DNA from 3 places in the Paenibacillus sp. FSL K6-2393 genome. Region 2 is predicted to be linked to each of the others. Evidence: a T-box and tRNA genes for the amino acid it is inferred to sense, from the RefSeq annotation. Region 2 holds a T-box; the other regions hold tRNA genes.
The links. The T-box of region 2 lies ahead of leuS (leucine--tRNA ligase). A T-box ahead of a tRNA ligase gene usually reads a tRNA of that ligase, here a tRNA-Leu.
Positions count from the first base shown of each region.

Region 1: it has a tRNA-Leu gene. The T-box ahead of leuS (leucine--tRNA ligase) is inferred to sense a tRNA for this amino acid. The anticodon was not compared.
Region 3: it has a tRNA-Leu gene. The T-box ahead of leuS (leucine--tRNA ligase) is inferred to sense a tRNA for this amino acid. The anticodon was not compared.

Region 1 is NZ_JBBOCU010000001.1:2,226,346-2,230,553, reverse strand. Features, by position in the region: gene MHI14_RS09775 (insulinase family protein) at 1-1,898, opposite strand, end outside; tRNA gene MHI14_RS09770 (tRNA-Leu) at 2,269-2,354, opposite strand; gene MHI14_RS09765 (hypothetical protein) at 2,818-3,267, opposite strand; gene MHI14_RS09760 (hypothetical protein) at 3,475-3,699, shown strand; gene MHI14_RS09755 (NucA/NucB deoxyribonuclease domain-containing protein) at 3,896-4,208, opposite strand, start outside.
Region 2 is NZ_JBBOCU010000001.1:2,049,294-2,053,501, reverse strand. Features, by position in the region: gene comER (late competence protein ComER) at 1-354, shown strand, start outside; gene leuS (leucine--tRNA ligase) at 335-2,779, opposite strand; T-box leader at 2,858-3,127, opposite strand; gene MHI14_RS08975 (phosphotransferase family protein) at 3,239-4,195, opposite strand.
Region 3 is NZ_JBBOCU010000001.1:5,392,923-5,397,130, forward strand. Features, by position in the region: gene MHI14_RS24000 (hypothetical protein) at 23-418, opposite strand; cyclic di-AMP (ydaO/yuaA leader) riboswitch at 537-712, opposite strand; gene MHI14_RS24005 (glutathione peroxidase) at 1,083-1,562, shown strand; tRNA gene MHI14_RS24010 (tRNA-Leu) at 1,709-1,791, opposite strand; gene MHI14_RS24015 (urease accessory protein UreF) at 2,218-2,919, shown strand; gene MHI14_RS24020 (hypothetical protein) at 3,186-3,389, shown strand; gene MHI14_RS24025 (hypothetical protein) at 3,417-4,052, shown strand; gene urtE (urea ABC transporter ATP-binding subunit UrtE) at 4,083-4,208, opposite strand, start outside.

The DNA of each region.
Region 1 (4,208 bases), 180 kb from region 2:
TACAACACTTTGGCGTTGAACTCATAGGTAGCCTTGAATTCATTGTGCTTATGCGCGTTAGCATAAGATCCAATCCCGCTATGAATACCGCCTGAATGAATATGAATTTCATTGGACAGTTCATTGAACGAGTAGTTTTGAGTGTCCACATAACCCAGCACATTCTTAAGCAATCCTGCATACGGCAGGAGATAACGTGGCACTTCTTTGATATCAAACAGCAGTCTCAGATAACCAATTCCGTTGGTGTAGAGGTTATGATGGAGAATGGTTGTGCCGTCGACTTGGTTCACCGTTTGATGCAACGTAGAGGCCTTCGGTTCAATATCTTCAATCGATAACGTCGGAATGACCTGCTGCTGCTCTTTGGTTGAAGGTGTATTCTGATACTCGGCGAGTGCCTCCGTTTTCTGAATCAACGTCTGGACTTCTTCCTTGCTAAGACCGGCTTGAATAGTTTTCAGACGTTCTTTCAACGCTTCTTCTTTGCGTGAGTTCAGCCCTTTGTCCGGTGTCAGAGCTACAAAGGAAGTATGTGTGTTTTGCAATAAATACTTCTCGATCAATTGTTCGAAGTACCCTTCGTTCATTTTTGTCCGCAGCTCAGCAAATACGTCATTGGCTTCCAAATGAGTGAAAGGTGCTTCTTCATCGTATAACCAGCTTTGCAGGGAGGAGAATCCGTAGATCAGGCCTTTCGGCATTCTGCCATAGTCCGCTTCTCTGTGATTGAACTCATAGGAGTTAATTCCTGCAAGGAGCGCTTTAGGATCAAAGCCTTCTTTTACCACACGCTCAAGCACTTCTTTGACCGTTCCCAGGAAATCCTCTTTGCTCGCCAGATTACTCTTCTTCAGTCCAACCGTGAACACGGGCTGATACAGGCTGTCATCATACGAACCGTAGACGTCCTTCGCAATTCCTTTATCCAGCAAAGCCTGTTTCAATACCGCTCCCGGAGCGTTCAGCAGGGCGTATAACAGAATTTGGAACGAAATGTTCAGTTCCTTGTCCAGACTTGTGCCAATCACCGCATTGTAGGTCAAGAAGCTGTTATCCACTTCCGATTCCGTACTTCCCGCAGAGTAAGTCTTAACTGTGTCTACCCGTTTTGCAAAGGCAGGTTGAAGTTGAATGGCCGAATCAATCTCGATTCGATCATATGCACTCAGGTAGTTCTCATCGAGCCATTGCAGCTTCTCTTCCATATCCATATCGCCGTAGAGATAGATGTAACTGTTGGAAGGATGATAGTATCTCGTGTGGAAATCCAGCAGCCCCTGATACGTTAGATCCAGGATAGCTTCCGGGAACCCGCCAGACTCAGAGGAGTATGTGGTATCCGGGAAAAGGGAGTTCAACACTTCTCTGCGCACCATTCGTTCTGGTGAAGAAAAGGCACCTTTCATCTCGTTATATACAACTCCGTTGTAGGTTAACTCATCGTCAGCAGAGGTCAGGTTGTAGTTCCAGCCTTCTTGCAAAAAAATCTTTTCATTCTCATAAATATTTGTATTCAATACCGCGTCCAGATATATATCCATCAGGTTATGGAAGTCATGATCATTACGACTCGCAATCGGGTAAATCGTCTTATCGGGATACGTCATGGCGTTAAGGAATGTATTCAATGAACCTTTCAGCAACTCAACAAAAGAATCCTTGGCCGGAAATTTCTTGGACCCACAGAGCACGGAGTGTTCGAGGATATGGGCTACCCCTGTATCATCTTCCGGAGGTGTGCGGAAACCGATACTGAATACTTTGTTGTCGTCCTGATTGGACAAAAGTACAATTTTGGCCCCGGATTTCTGGTGCTCCAACAGATACGCATCCGATTTCAATTCTTCGATTCTGCGCTCCTGTAACACCTTGTATGGCTTAAGCTGTTTCAACATAAACTTGAGTCCTCCGTCCATAAGATTGTTTTATTGATTTTGTGACTCAATATAAGTTCACATATGGTTATTTACACGAGCATTCCGATGACAGAATAACCTTCCGATCGCTGTATCGTGTAAATGTGTAGTTGAACTTATATCGTTCAGCAAGGTAAAGGTAATATATGCCTACGGATAGTATACACCATTGTTCCGTCTCTTCATAAAAGTCAGGTAAATGTACCTTCTGATATGTATTATGCAGGGTTTATGTTTATGAACTGCACTGTGAAGTGGTCAGCTATGAAGTGACATTCATATTAAAGAAAACAAAAAAAGATCGTATGCAGCTTGGTTAACAAGCGTCATACGATCTTTCTTTTTAAGATGCCGAGGACCGGGATCGAACCGGTACGGTAGTCACCTACCGCAGGATTTTAAGTCCTGTGCGTCTGCCAATTCCGCCACCCCGGCAGGATTATGTATTTCTTGGCGACAAGAAATATCTTACCATGAACTAATTAACTTTGCAACACTTTTATAAAAATAATCTAACTATATAAGTTTAACTAATGATTTACACGATAACGGAGAGGACAGAAAAAACTGAAAAAGCGAAGCGCTCGCCTAAAAGCTTTCTGAAAGAAAGCTGCATCGGAAGCATACGCTATCACCGGATTTTCCCTTGAGAAAAGGGAATCGAAAAAATCTGGGGATAACAGCGATTAGAAGGTTATTCTGACATCGGAGTGTCAGTGTAAATAATCTTTAGTTCAACTTATATAAATGAAACAGGCACTGCAAGCGTAAGCTCACAGTGCCTAGAAAGTCCGAGTTGCGGTCCCGGACTTCCGGTAAACCAATCTATATTAAGGGAGGTGTGAGATAAGAATACCTCCCCAACATTAAAGAAACCTAAAATCAGCCTTAAATTAAACTAAAAAAGTAAAATAGGTCGAACACGAGCCGCTTCTTCCTCACTGCACTCCACGATAACCAAGATATGGTCCTTTAACAGCCAATCTTCGTAATACCGCGCATCCTCCTCCGAGATCCCCGCTTCAGTCAGTGTAAGCACCAAATCATCAGTCTCACTCCCAATCTCATTACCAGCGAGTCTACGCACTGCATTTCCGATCGACATTGTCTGATCCATTCGCCTCCCCAGCCCAGCCAATATGCCTTTCAGAGCGCCAAAGGCACCATCTGTTCCGGCACCCTTCAACGGTTTGGGCAGACCTGTCTTCTCGCTCACCAGCTCCAGATTAAGCTGCTCCTTCGCCACCGCTCCCAAATATTTATCCTTAATACCTTCCTCTTTGACCTTATTCAGCATAATTATAGCCTCGTTCTCGGTACTGGCCAGCCCAATAATCAATTGTGTCATTCCGTTCCCCTCCTTTTACCCTAATATAACCCCGTAATCCCCATTCAAAAACGGATCGTCCACAGCTAAGACAAATCACCTAGAAGAATGTTGATTTCTCTTCTGGAAATCTATACCTAGTTCTGATAGACTAGATAAAGAAGACAAATTAACCATTGAAAACATTGACATATGGATTTAACATCTCATAATCAGGAGCAATGACTTATGAAAAAAGAGGTAGAAATTGCCATCCGGCGCAAACAACAGATCATGGTTCGTAATACAAGCGGTCAGACGGTAACCGGTTTTCCCGAGCGTACCGCTGATACATCCATTCTCTCCTTACGTACGGTTCACGGCAGTCTGTGGATACCGTTTGATGAGGTTGAACACGTTACGCGTCTGTTAAGCATCCGGTCTCATCATTTAAGCGGAATGCAACTCGTTTAGTCGGCTCTGTAATCCTAGAAACTCCAGTTCCCGTATAGATACGTTAACTAGATCTATTTATGCCAGCACTTTATACCAAAAAACCAGACGCATGCACGTCTGGTTTTTCTCTTCTACTTTTCCTGTACCACGCTGCCACTGACCTCACAACAAAAGCCTTACTCTATCCTTGTTTCTGTCCACCCATATCCTGTTGTTACTTCACTACAAACTTCACTCGTGTTCCATCCGGATATGTACTTAACTGATTCCCTACCCATGAACCTGCACCACGATTATCTTTCGGGGTAATGTACTGGATATCTGCACCTGTTCCTCCCTCAGCGCACATCGCCATGGGCCACTCGTCACGATCCTTACCTTTTTTGACTGGAACACCTTTAAGGGATAAATCCCGATTGCCTTCCGCTCCATTACGATCAATGGTGCAAACATCCGAATGCCCTGCCTTGATAGCTGCTTTAATATGGTTGGCCGTTTCGGGATAACGCTCTGAAGGGAACGTAATG
Region 2 (4,208 bases):
ACATCCGACTTCTCCAGCTGCGGACCTGCATTCATATCGTTCTTTTTGGAACAGTGGATCGAAAGTGCGGTGAAGCTGACAGGTATCAAAAGGGCAGATGCCTGCGCTCTGGCTGGCGAAATGCTCCTGGGCACAGGCAAGCTGCTCACCGAAGGAGGATACACCCCGCAAGAGCTTCAGGCTCGTGTCGCTGTACCTGGCGGTATTACCGCTCAGGCACTTGCACTGCTGAAGGTAAGTCTCGACGGCGTTTTCGACAGCCTGATCCACACGACACATGACAAATATGATGAAGATTTGTTAAAGCTGGATGAACTATTCCGAGCCGGTGAGATTAACCGGCAACAATATTAACGAGTTTGCCTGGAACGGCAATGACCTTACGAATGGTCTTGCCTTCCAGCGCCTGCTTAACAGGTGCCAGCTCCATCGTAAAGTCCTGCATACCCTGTGCATCCAGATCCTTCGCGATCGTAGCACGAGTTACGATTTTACCGTTTACCTGAACAACGATTTCTACTTCCGCATCCACTGTCATGGACTCATCATATTCAGGCCAAGCCACGTAAGAGATTCCACCTTCATGACCCAGACGGCTCCACAGTTCCTCTGCCATATGCGGTGCCAGTGGTGACAACAGTTGCACAAAGTTCTCCATCGCTTCGCGAGGCAGTGTATCTGCTTTGTATGCATCGTTGATGAAAATCATCAGCTGGCTGATGGATGTATTGAAGCGCAGGTGTTCCAGATCTTCCGTAACTTTTTTGATCGTTTTGTGAGCAGTCCGCTTGAACTCATCCGTTCCACCGTCCACCGTAATCTTGTCATTGATGGCTCCTGTGTCTTCGTTAATGAAAAGACGCCATACACGTGACAGGAAGCGGTGCATGCCTTCAACCCCGTTTGCATTCCACGGTTTTGTCGCTTCCAATGGTCCCATGAACATCTCGTACAGACGCAATGTATCTGCACCGAATTCATTGACGATTTCATCCGGGTTAATGACATTACCACGAGATTTACTCATTTTCTCATTATTGGTACCCAGGATCATACCTTGGTTAACCAGTTTGTGGAAAGGTTCTTTGGTCTCCACAACACCCAGATCATACAGCACTTTGTGCCAGAAACGAGCGTACAGCAAGTGAAGTACCGCGTGCTCTGCTCCGCCAATGTACAGATCAACTGGCAGCCATTGCTGCTGTTTCTCCTTGGAGATCAGTTCCTTGTCATTGTGCGGATCGATAAAACGCAGGTAATACCAGCAGCTACCTGCCCATTGTGGCATGGTGTTGGTCTCACGACGTGCCTTCATTCCCGTTTCCGGATCTACCGTATTCACCCACTCCGTAACATTCGCCAGTGGTGATTCTCCAGTACCCGAAGGTTTGATCTGGTCGATATCAGGCAGCAGCAGTGGAAGTTGATCCTCCGGTACGGTCTTCATCGTTCCGTCTTCCAGATGCAGAATCGGGATTGGCTCACCCCAGTAACGCTGACGGCTGAACAGCCAATCACGCAGACGATAGGTTACTTTCCCTTGTCCTTTACCGTTCTCTTCCAGCCAAGCAATCATCTTGGCAACCGCTTCTTCATTGTTCAGTCCGTTCAGGAAATCGGAATTCACATGCGCGCCATCACCCGAATATGCCTCTTGTGTAACGTCGCCACCTTGAATAACCTCAATGATATCCAGACCGAACTGCTTCGCAAATTCCCAGTCACGTGCATCATGACCCGGAACAGCCATAACCGCGCCTGTACCGTAACCTGCAAGAACGTAATCAGCAATCCAGATCGGCAGTTTTGCACCATTAACAGGGTTGATTGCATAAGCGCCAGTGAAAACACCTGTTTTGTCTTTGGCCAAATCCGTACGTTCCAGATCACTCTTACGAGAAGCCTGCTCCTGATAAGCCTGAATAGCTTCACGTTGGTCATCGGTTGTAATTGCTTCTACCAATTCATGTTCCGGAGCAAGTACTGCAAAGCTCGCACCAAACAATGTGTCCGCACGGGTAGTGAACACCTTAATGACTTCCTCGCGACCTTCAATGGCAAATACAACTTCTGCACCTGTCGATTTACCGATCCAGTTACGTTGCATATCCTTGATGCTTTCAGACCAATCCAGCTCTTCCAGGTCTTCCAACAGACGCTCTGCATACTCGGTAATTCTCAGGACCCACTGACGCATCGGTTTGCGTACAACCGGATGTCCACCACGTTCACTCTTGCCATCAATAACCTCTTCATTAGCAAGTACCGTTCCAAGGGCTTCACACCAGTTAACTGCAACTTCATCCACATAAGCGAGGCCCTTATTGTACAGCTGGATAAAGATCCATTGCGTCCATTTATAATATTCAGGGTCCGTTGTGCTGATCTCACGATCCCAGTCATAGGAGAAACCAAGCGATTTGATCTGGCGACGGAAATTGTCAATATTACGGAATGTAATATCTCGTGGATGTTCACCTGTATCCAGTGCATGCTGCTCAGCAGGCAGACCGAAAGCATCCCACCCCATTGGGTGCAATACGTTGTAACCGCGCATACGTTTGTAACGGGAAACGATATCCGTTGCCGTATATCCTTCCGGGTGACCTACGTGCAGACCTGAACCGGATGGATAAGGGAACATATCCAGTGCATAAAATTTCGGTTTAGCAGGGTCCTCACCCGTTTTAAACGTTTTATTTGCATCCCAGTATTGCTGCCAACTTTTTTCCATGACTTGTGGCTGATAGCCGTGTTTCGGCTGGTTATTCTCACTCATCTATTGTTCCTCCTTCAGGTTATTCGCTTTAGCTTTAATTGCAACAAAAAAACCTCAGCATCCCGTAGCGTTTGCAGCGCTAGGGACGAGAGGTTGAATTCCCGTGGTACCACCCTAGTTAGCGGACGAACGTGCTTCGTCATCCACTCCCTTTGGACCTGTAACGGCGGTTAACCGATGCGGATTTCCATTCCTGAACCCAAGCTTTATACAAGCAGGTTAAACAGAATGGTGTAATCACCGCATTTCTCCAAGGCGAGTTCGCAAATCACTGTCAACCGGCTTGCACCAACCGCCGGCTCTCTGTTATGTACAGGAATTACTACTGATCCTTATCATCGAAATATGTATACAATATCGGGACCATTATATAAAAAAGCAAGCCCAAAGTCAATATTACACGTTATAATCGCCATCTTGAAGTCTACGGTTTGTACCCTTCATAACGCTGGTTGCTGTTCAGGATAACCGAAAACGCTCAAGGCCTTCCTCCAGATTATGAATGGTCCAATTCACATGTTCCTGATTATCATATTGGCGATAAGCGCACTCTATGCGCAGCACCAGATCAAAGTACAAGTCATAGAGACTTCTTCTTTTCAATTCACTTTCAGTCGTAATCGCAAGCCCATACCCTTTCACAAAACCAGGCGTATAGTTAAAATGACTGAAATAATGCTCCATCAGAGGATCTGCCCACAGTGAACGTTCAAAATCAATAATCGCTGTGATTCGACCTTTATCTATTAACACATTGCCATCCCACAGATCCCAACTGACAAGCACAGGTTCTTTGACATCGTTCAATACATTGGATTTTTCTTCAATCAAACGTCTCAATTCAGGGTAATCGATCGAAAATGTAATTCCGGCTTCTTCACCATCGGTAAGAATGTCATCCATCAAATTCATAAATGCTTCTTTCCATGTGGAATAACGCTGTTTTTGCTCCGAGAAATATCCAAACTTCTCACCCTTGATTTCATTAATTCGACGATTGTACCGGCCCAGCTGGTGTTCAATGGCTTCCTGCTCTTCCGCAGAATATTGATCCTTAACCTGATTATAGGGTGTTCCAGACATATACTCCATGATAAAATAACGCGCTGAAGCAATGGTTAACGAATCATCATAAACCAGCACTTGGGGTACGGGAACATCCTGTAGCTCCGTGATGAGGCGTAGTGCCTCAACTTCGGCAATCATGAGATCCTGTTCACAGCGCATCAGATTTGTCGAAGCCGACGGTGCAATTTTGAGTACCACCCGCTGTGCGTCACTTAGGGTAATGAGATATGCATGATTGGCCCAGCCATCCACCATTTCCTTGTAGTCCTGTATACTTGCAGAGAAATGCTGCTTTATTATGGCATTCAACTGTTCTGACGAAAGTCTTGTTTTATATGTACTTTCCACTTCTACACCTCAC
Region 3 (4,208 bases), 3.3 Mb from region 2:
TGAGCAATCACAAGCTATGGCATTACCCATTGAGGAGAAAGCCAACTTCCCCATTGAGCGAATATACAATCCGGTCTGCGCCCATGCCCCGATAGATGCCCTTAGGATGACTCTGCTCTGTAATGACGCACAGGGATTTCGATGTCCATGAACGGCAGATCTGTAAATAACGACAGGTCAGATTCAGGCTGTTCTCGAAAATAAACACGTTGCCTACGCTGCCCTGCGGCAAAAACCATTTTTGAGCTGCAGCCGTATTCATGCGAATGACATGTTCTACTCCGATTCTACGGAGTCTGCGCTCTTCCCCTGCACTGTTGGTTAGAACGGCAAACGGCATTTTTTTGTACATCAGCAATTTGATAAATTTGCGTCCTGCTTCATTTGGAGCAGTCACTAAGATCATCTCAGTATCCATCATTCGTTCCTCCCTTGGCGTGAAAAGACAACAAAAAAGAAGCGTGGGGGACCAAGGCCTCCCGAACGCTTCTTAAAGAACCCATGGCGAAAACGCCATGAACCAGCGTACGGCTTGTTGCCTCTCCCTTTAACGCTTACGAGGTTAGCTGACGGATTCGGGCGCGAGAGTCGCCCTATTTCCGGCTGTCACCGGAAAATTCACCCCATGAATGCCTACTGTCCTGGACAGCGCATTCTGTTGGTTCCCCCGTTTCCCACTCATCAATGAATGGAAACTCAGCGATTAAAACATCGTTCGTATATCTTAAAATAAGATCGAGCGATATTATCGTTTGTTTCGTTTTTCAGGTACAGTTTAGTTTAAATTGAAATTACGTTATGAATCATACACCCGCGCCATGTCGGTGTAAAGTCCGCACAGATCACCGAATCGACAGATTTTCGGCAATACTCACATATAATAGCGCTTACAACAAGGTCATACTCTATCCATCTCTTTAAATCTATCTAATTCTCACTCTGACGAAAATCACTACGCATTTCATTCACGCATTCTGCACAACTTGCCTCTTTTGATTCATTTAACACCATATTAGTTTTGCATTATTTAATTGTAACCAATATAATAAGAGGTATCAGATGATATCATGGAGGCGATTTAGATGACAGTCTACGATTACAAAGTGAATACCCTTCGCGGTCAAGAAGTTGAAATGTCCGACTACCGTGACAAAGTGTTACTGATTGTGAATACGGCAAGCTCATGCGGCCTTACACCTCAATTCAAAGGTCTGCAAGAATTGCAAGACAAGTTCAAGGATGCGCCATTTGAAGTCCTTGGTTTTCCAAGCAACCAGTTTGCCCAGGAAAAAGGATCTTCCGACGATATCGCCGAGTTCTGTCAGATGAATTATGGCGTGAGCTTCCCTATGTTTGAGAAAATTGATGTGAACGGCTCAAGCGCTCACCCTCTATTCCAGCACCTTAGCACAGAAGCTCCTGGCCTGCTCGGCTCCAAAGCAATCAAATGGAATTTCACCAAATTCCTTGTGGATCAGAACGGACAGGTAATTAAACGTTATGCTCCCAAAACAACACCGGACAAGATTGAAGAAGATATCAAGAACTTGCTGCAAAAATAATACATTGGCCACCCGTAGCCGGAAGGTAGAGCAGCATTGCCCCGGTAATGGATGGCCTTTTTATCAACTTTGATGTCAAACTGTTCAAAAAGACAAAAAAAGAAGCCTTCCATTAATGGAAAGCTTCTTTTTAATCGTTCATATGATGCGGTCGAGAGGACTCGAACCTCCACGGGCATACGCCCACTACCCCCTCAAGATAGCGTGTCTGCCATTCCACCACGACCGCATGTCGTAAATAATCGGCAACAGAATTGATTATACCGGGTTCAGAACCAAAAGTAAAGTATTTTTTAATACTTCTTTTTCAGCTAGGCATTTTCATCAAAAATCGCATAATCTCGTCATCTTTACCCATGAACTGCATACATTAGATTTGATCCCCTCCTTTCCGGATTGAGCTGATCTTATTGATTCATTTATATCTAGTCCTCCCTGCACTTCGCAGATATTTAACCTTATATGTTATATAAAATAACACGAATATTTGAATCACAGATTTAATCCATTAAATTTCACGGATACTATTGACAAAAAGCGGACATTTATGGGATGATAACTATCATATAATTCGGATTTTCAAACATAAAGCAAACAAAAAGGAATATAAATGTCACTTTAAGTGACATTTAACGAACACAGGAGGCGAATGATTGTGAACCGTGGGAATAAGCTGCTCGATTATGTCAAACTGCTTGATTCCTCTATTCAGGTTGGAGGGTTCACCCATTCCTTCGGCATGGATATCCATATCAGGGAGGGTACCATTCGTAATGCTGAAGATCTCGAATCATTCATGCGTTGTCAGTTGCATCCGAGCATCGTTCGTCTAGAAGGTATGGCCATCAAAGGCATCTATACCGCAGCAGATCACAAGGATACATGGCGGATAGCTCTAATCGACAAGCTCGTCCATGTTCAGCGAACCCCTGGAGATCTCAGAGAACAAGCTGCCGCCATGGGTAAACGATTGATCAGACTTGCACGCGCTCTGCACCCCTGGATTGAATTCAGCCAGCTCGAACAGATCTTTGCCAAATACGATTCGGTTGGCTGCCTCTCCACTGTTCACGCCTGGATTAACCACCACCTCGACATCCCGGTCGAGGAGGCGGTCCTTGGTTACCTGCATTCAGCCATGAATGCCTGCATAACCGAAGCCTCCAAAGTCATTCCCCTGAACAACGATACAACCAAGGATCTGATGGTCCGCCTGGCCACAGATCTGGAGAATGAATGGAAGACCGTCAGCGCCTCGGCTGCGGATGGACTGGCACAGCCAACCTCGATGTCCATGAAATCATTTTTCCCCAGTTTCCATATGCTTGGAGCTGGACTTCATGCCTACAGGGCCTAATCCTCTTCCTCCTCATACCTGCTCCCCTTTATTCAGACAAACTAAAAAACACGCGGCAACCTCCTTGCCGACGTGTTTTTTGTCATTTTATTTGTTTTATTTACGTATTTACGCCATTTTTCATCACAAAATACACTTTTTTCCGTCTTTTTTAATTGTTAGATGACGAATTTACGTATATAATGAAACATACAGCTCGCATTTCTATATATTTTACATGAAGAAAGGGCGGCTGAATACTACATTCTAACCAGGGGTGAACCCTTTTGAACAAGAAAAAACCAGTTACACCGTTCGGATGGGCCATCAAACGACGGCTAACCGAACTTCAAGTGGACCAGAAGACCTTTTGTGAACAGCATGGCATCCCACCCTATCGTTTATCCAATCTTATTCACGGCACACGCAAAGCAACCCGATTCAGGCACCTGGTCGCTGATATTTTGGATATTCCAGATGAACTGAGATAAGATTTCTGCCAAAGGAGGGTCCCATCCATGAGACATGTTACATCCGATCTGGAGAGGCTGTCGTTCCAGTCCATACGTCACCAGCTCATCATCGTTGATCACAATTGGATTATCCAAAGTTGTAACCGTGCCTGGCAACAGGGACTCGGTCAATGCTCACCATCCCCGGATACACACAGTAATCATAGACATTACCTGCATCTGACGGAAGCCTGGGCAAAACGAGGCAAGAACGCTAACATGGCACTTGTCGCACAGAATTTGAAAGAACGCGGAATACCCTTTAATCGAAATCATACATATGACATCTGCGTGTATACTGTATACAACGAAAAGAGGTGGTTTCGTGTAGAAATCACCCCTCTATCTTATGCAAATTCAATTCAGGATACCGATCTCGCTTTGATTGCACACATGGATATTACCGAACAGAGAAAGACAGAACACCAATTGAAGAAGGCATTGTCTGAAGTGCGCACATTGCGCGGACTGCTGCCTATTTGCGCCGTCTGCAAACAAATCAAGGACGAAGGGGAACACTGGAACTCCGTTGAGAGTTATCTGGAGAAGCATACCCACGCCGAATTCACCCATGACATCTGTCCGGAATGCATCCGGCGGTTATATCCCAAATACTCGAATATCCTGGACAAGCGTTCCTGAAACCTTTCTCCACTCGCCGACTAGCTACAACTATACGGAGAGATGATGTTCAAACTGCGACATATCCAGTTCTTGCGGTGTCCCATGCAGGGTTATGGTTCCTTTGTCCATGATATAGATGTAATCTGCGGCACTTCGTACAAAATCGATACTCTG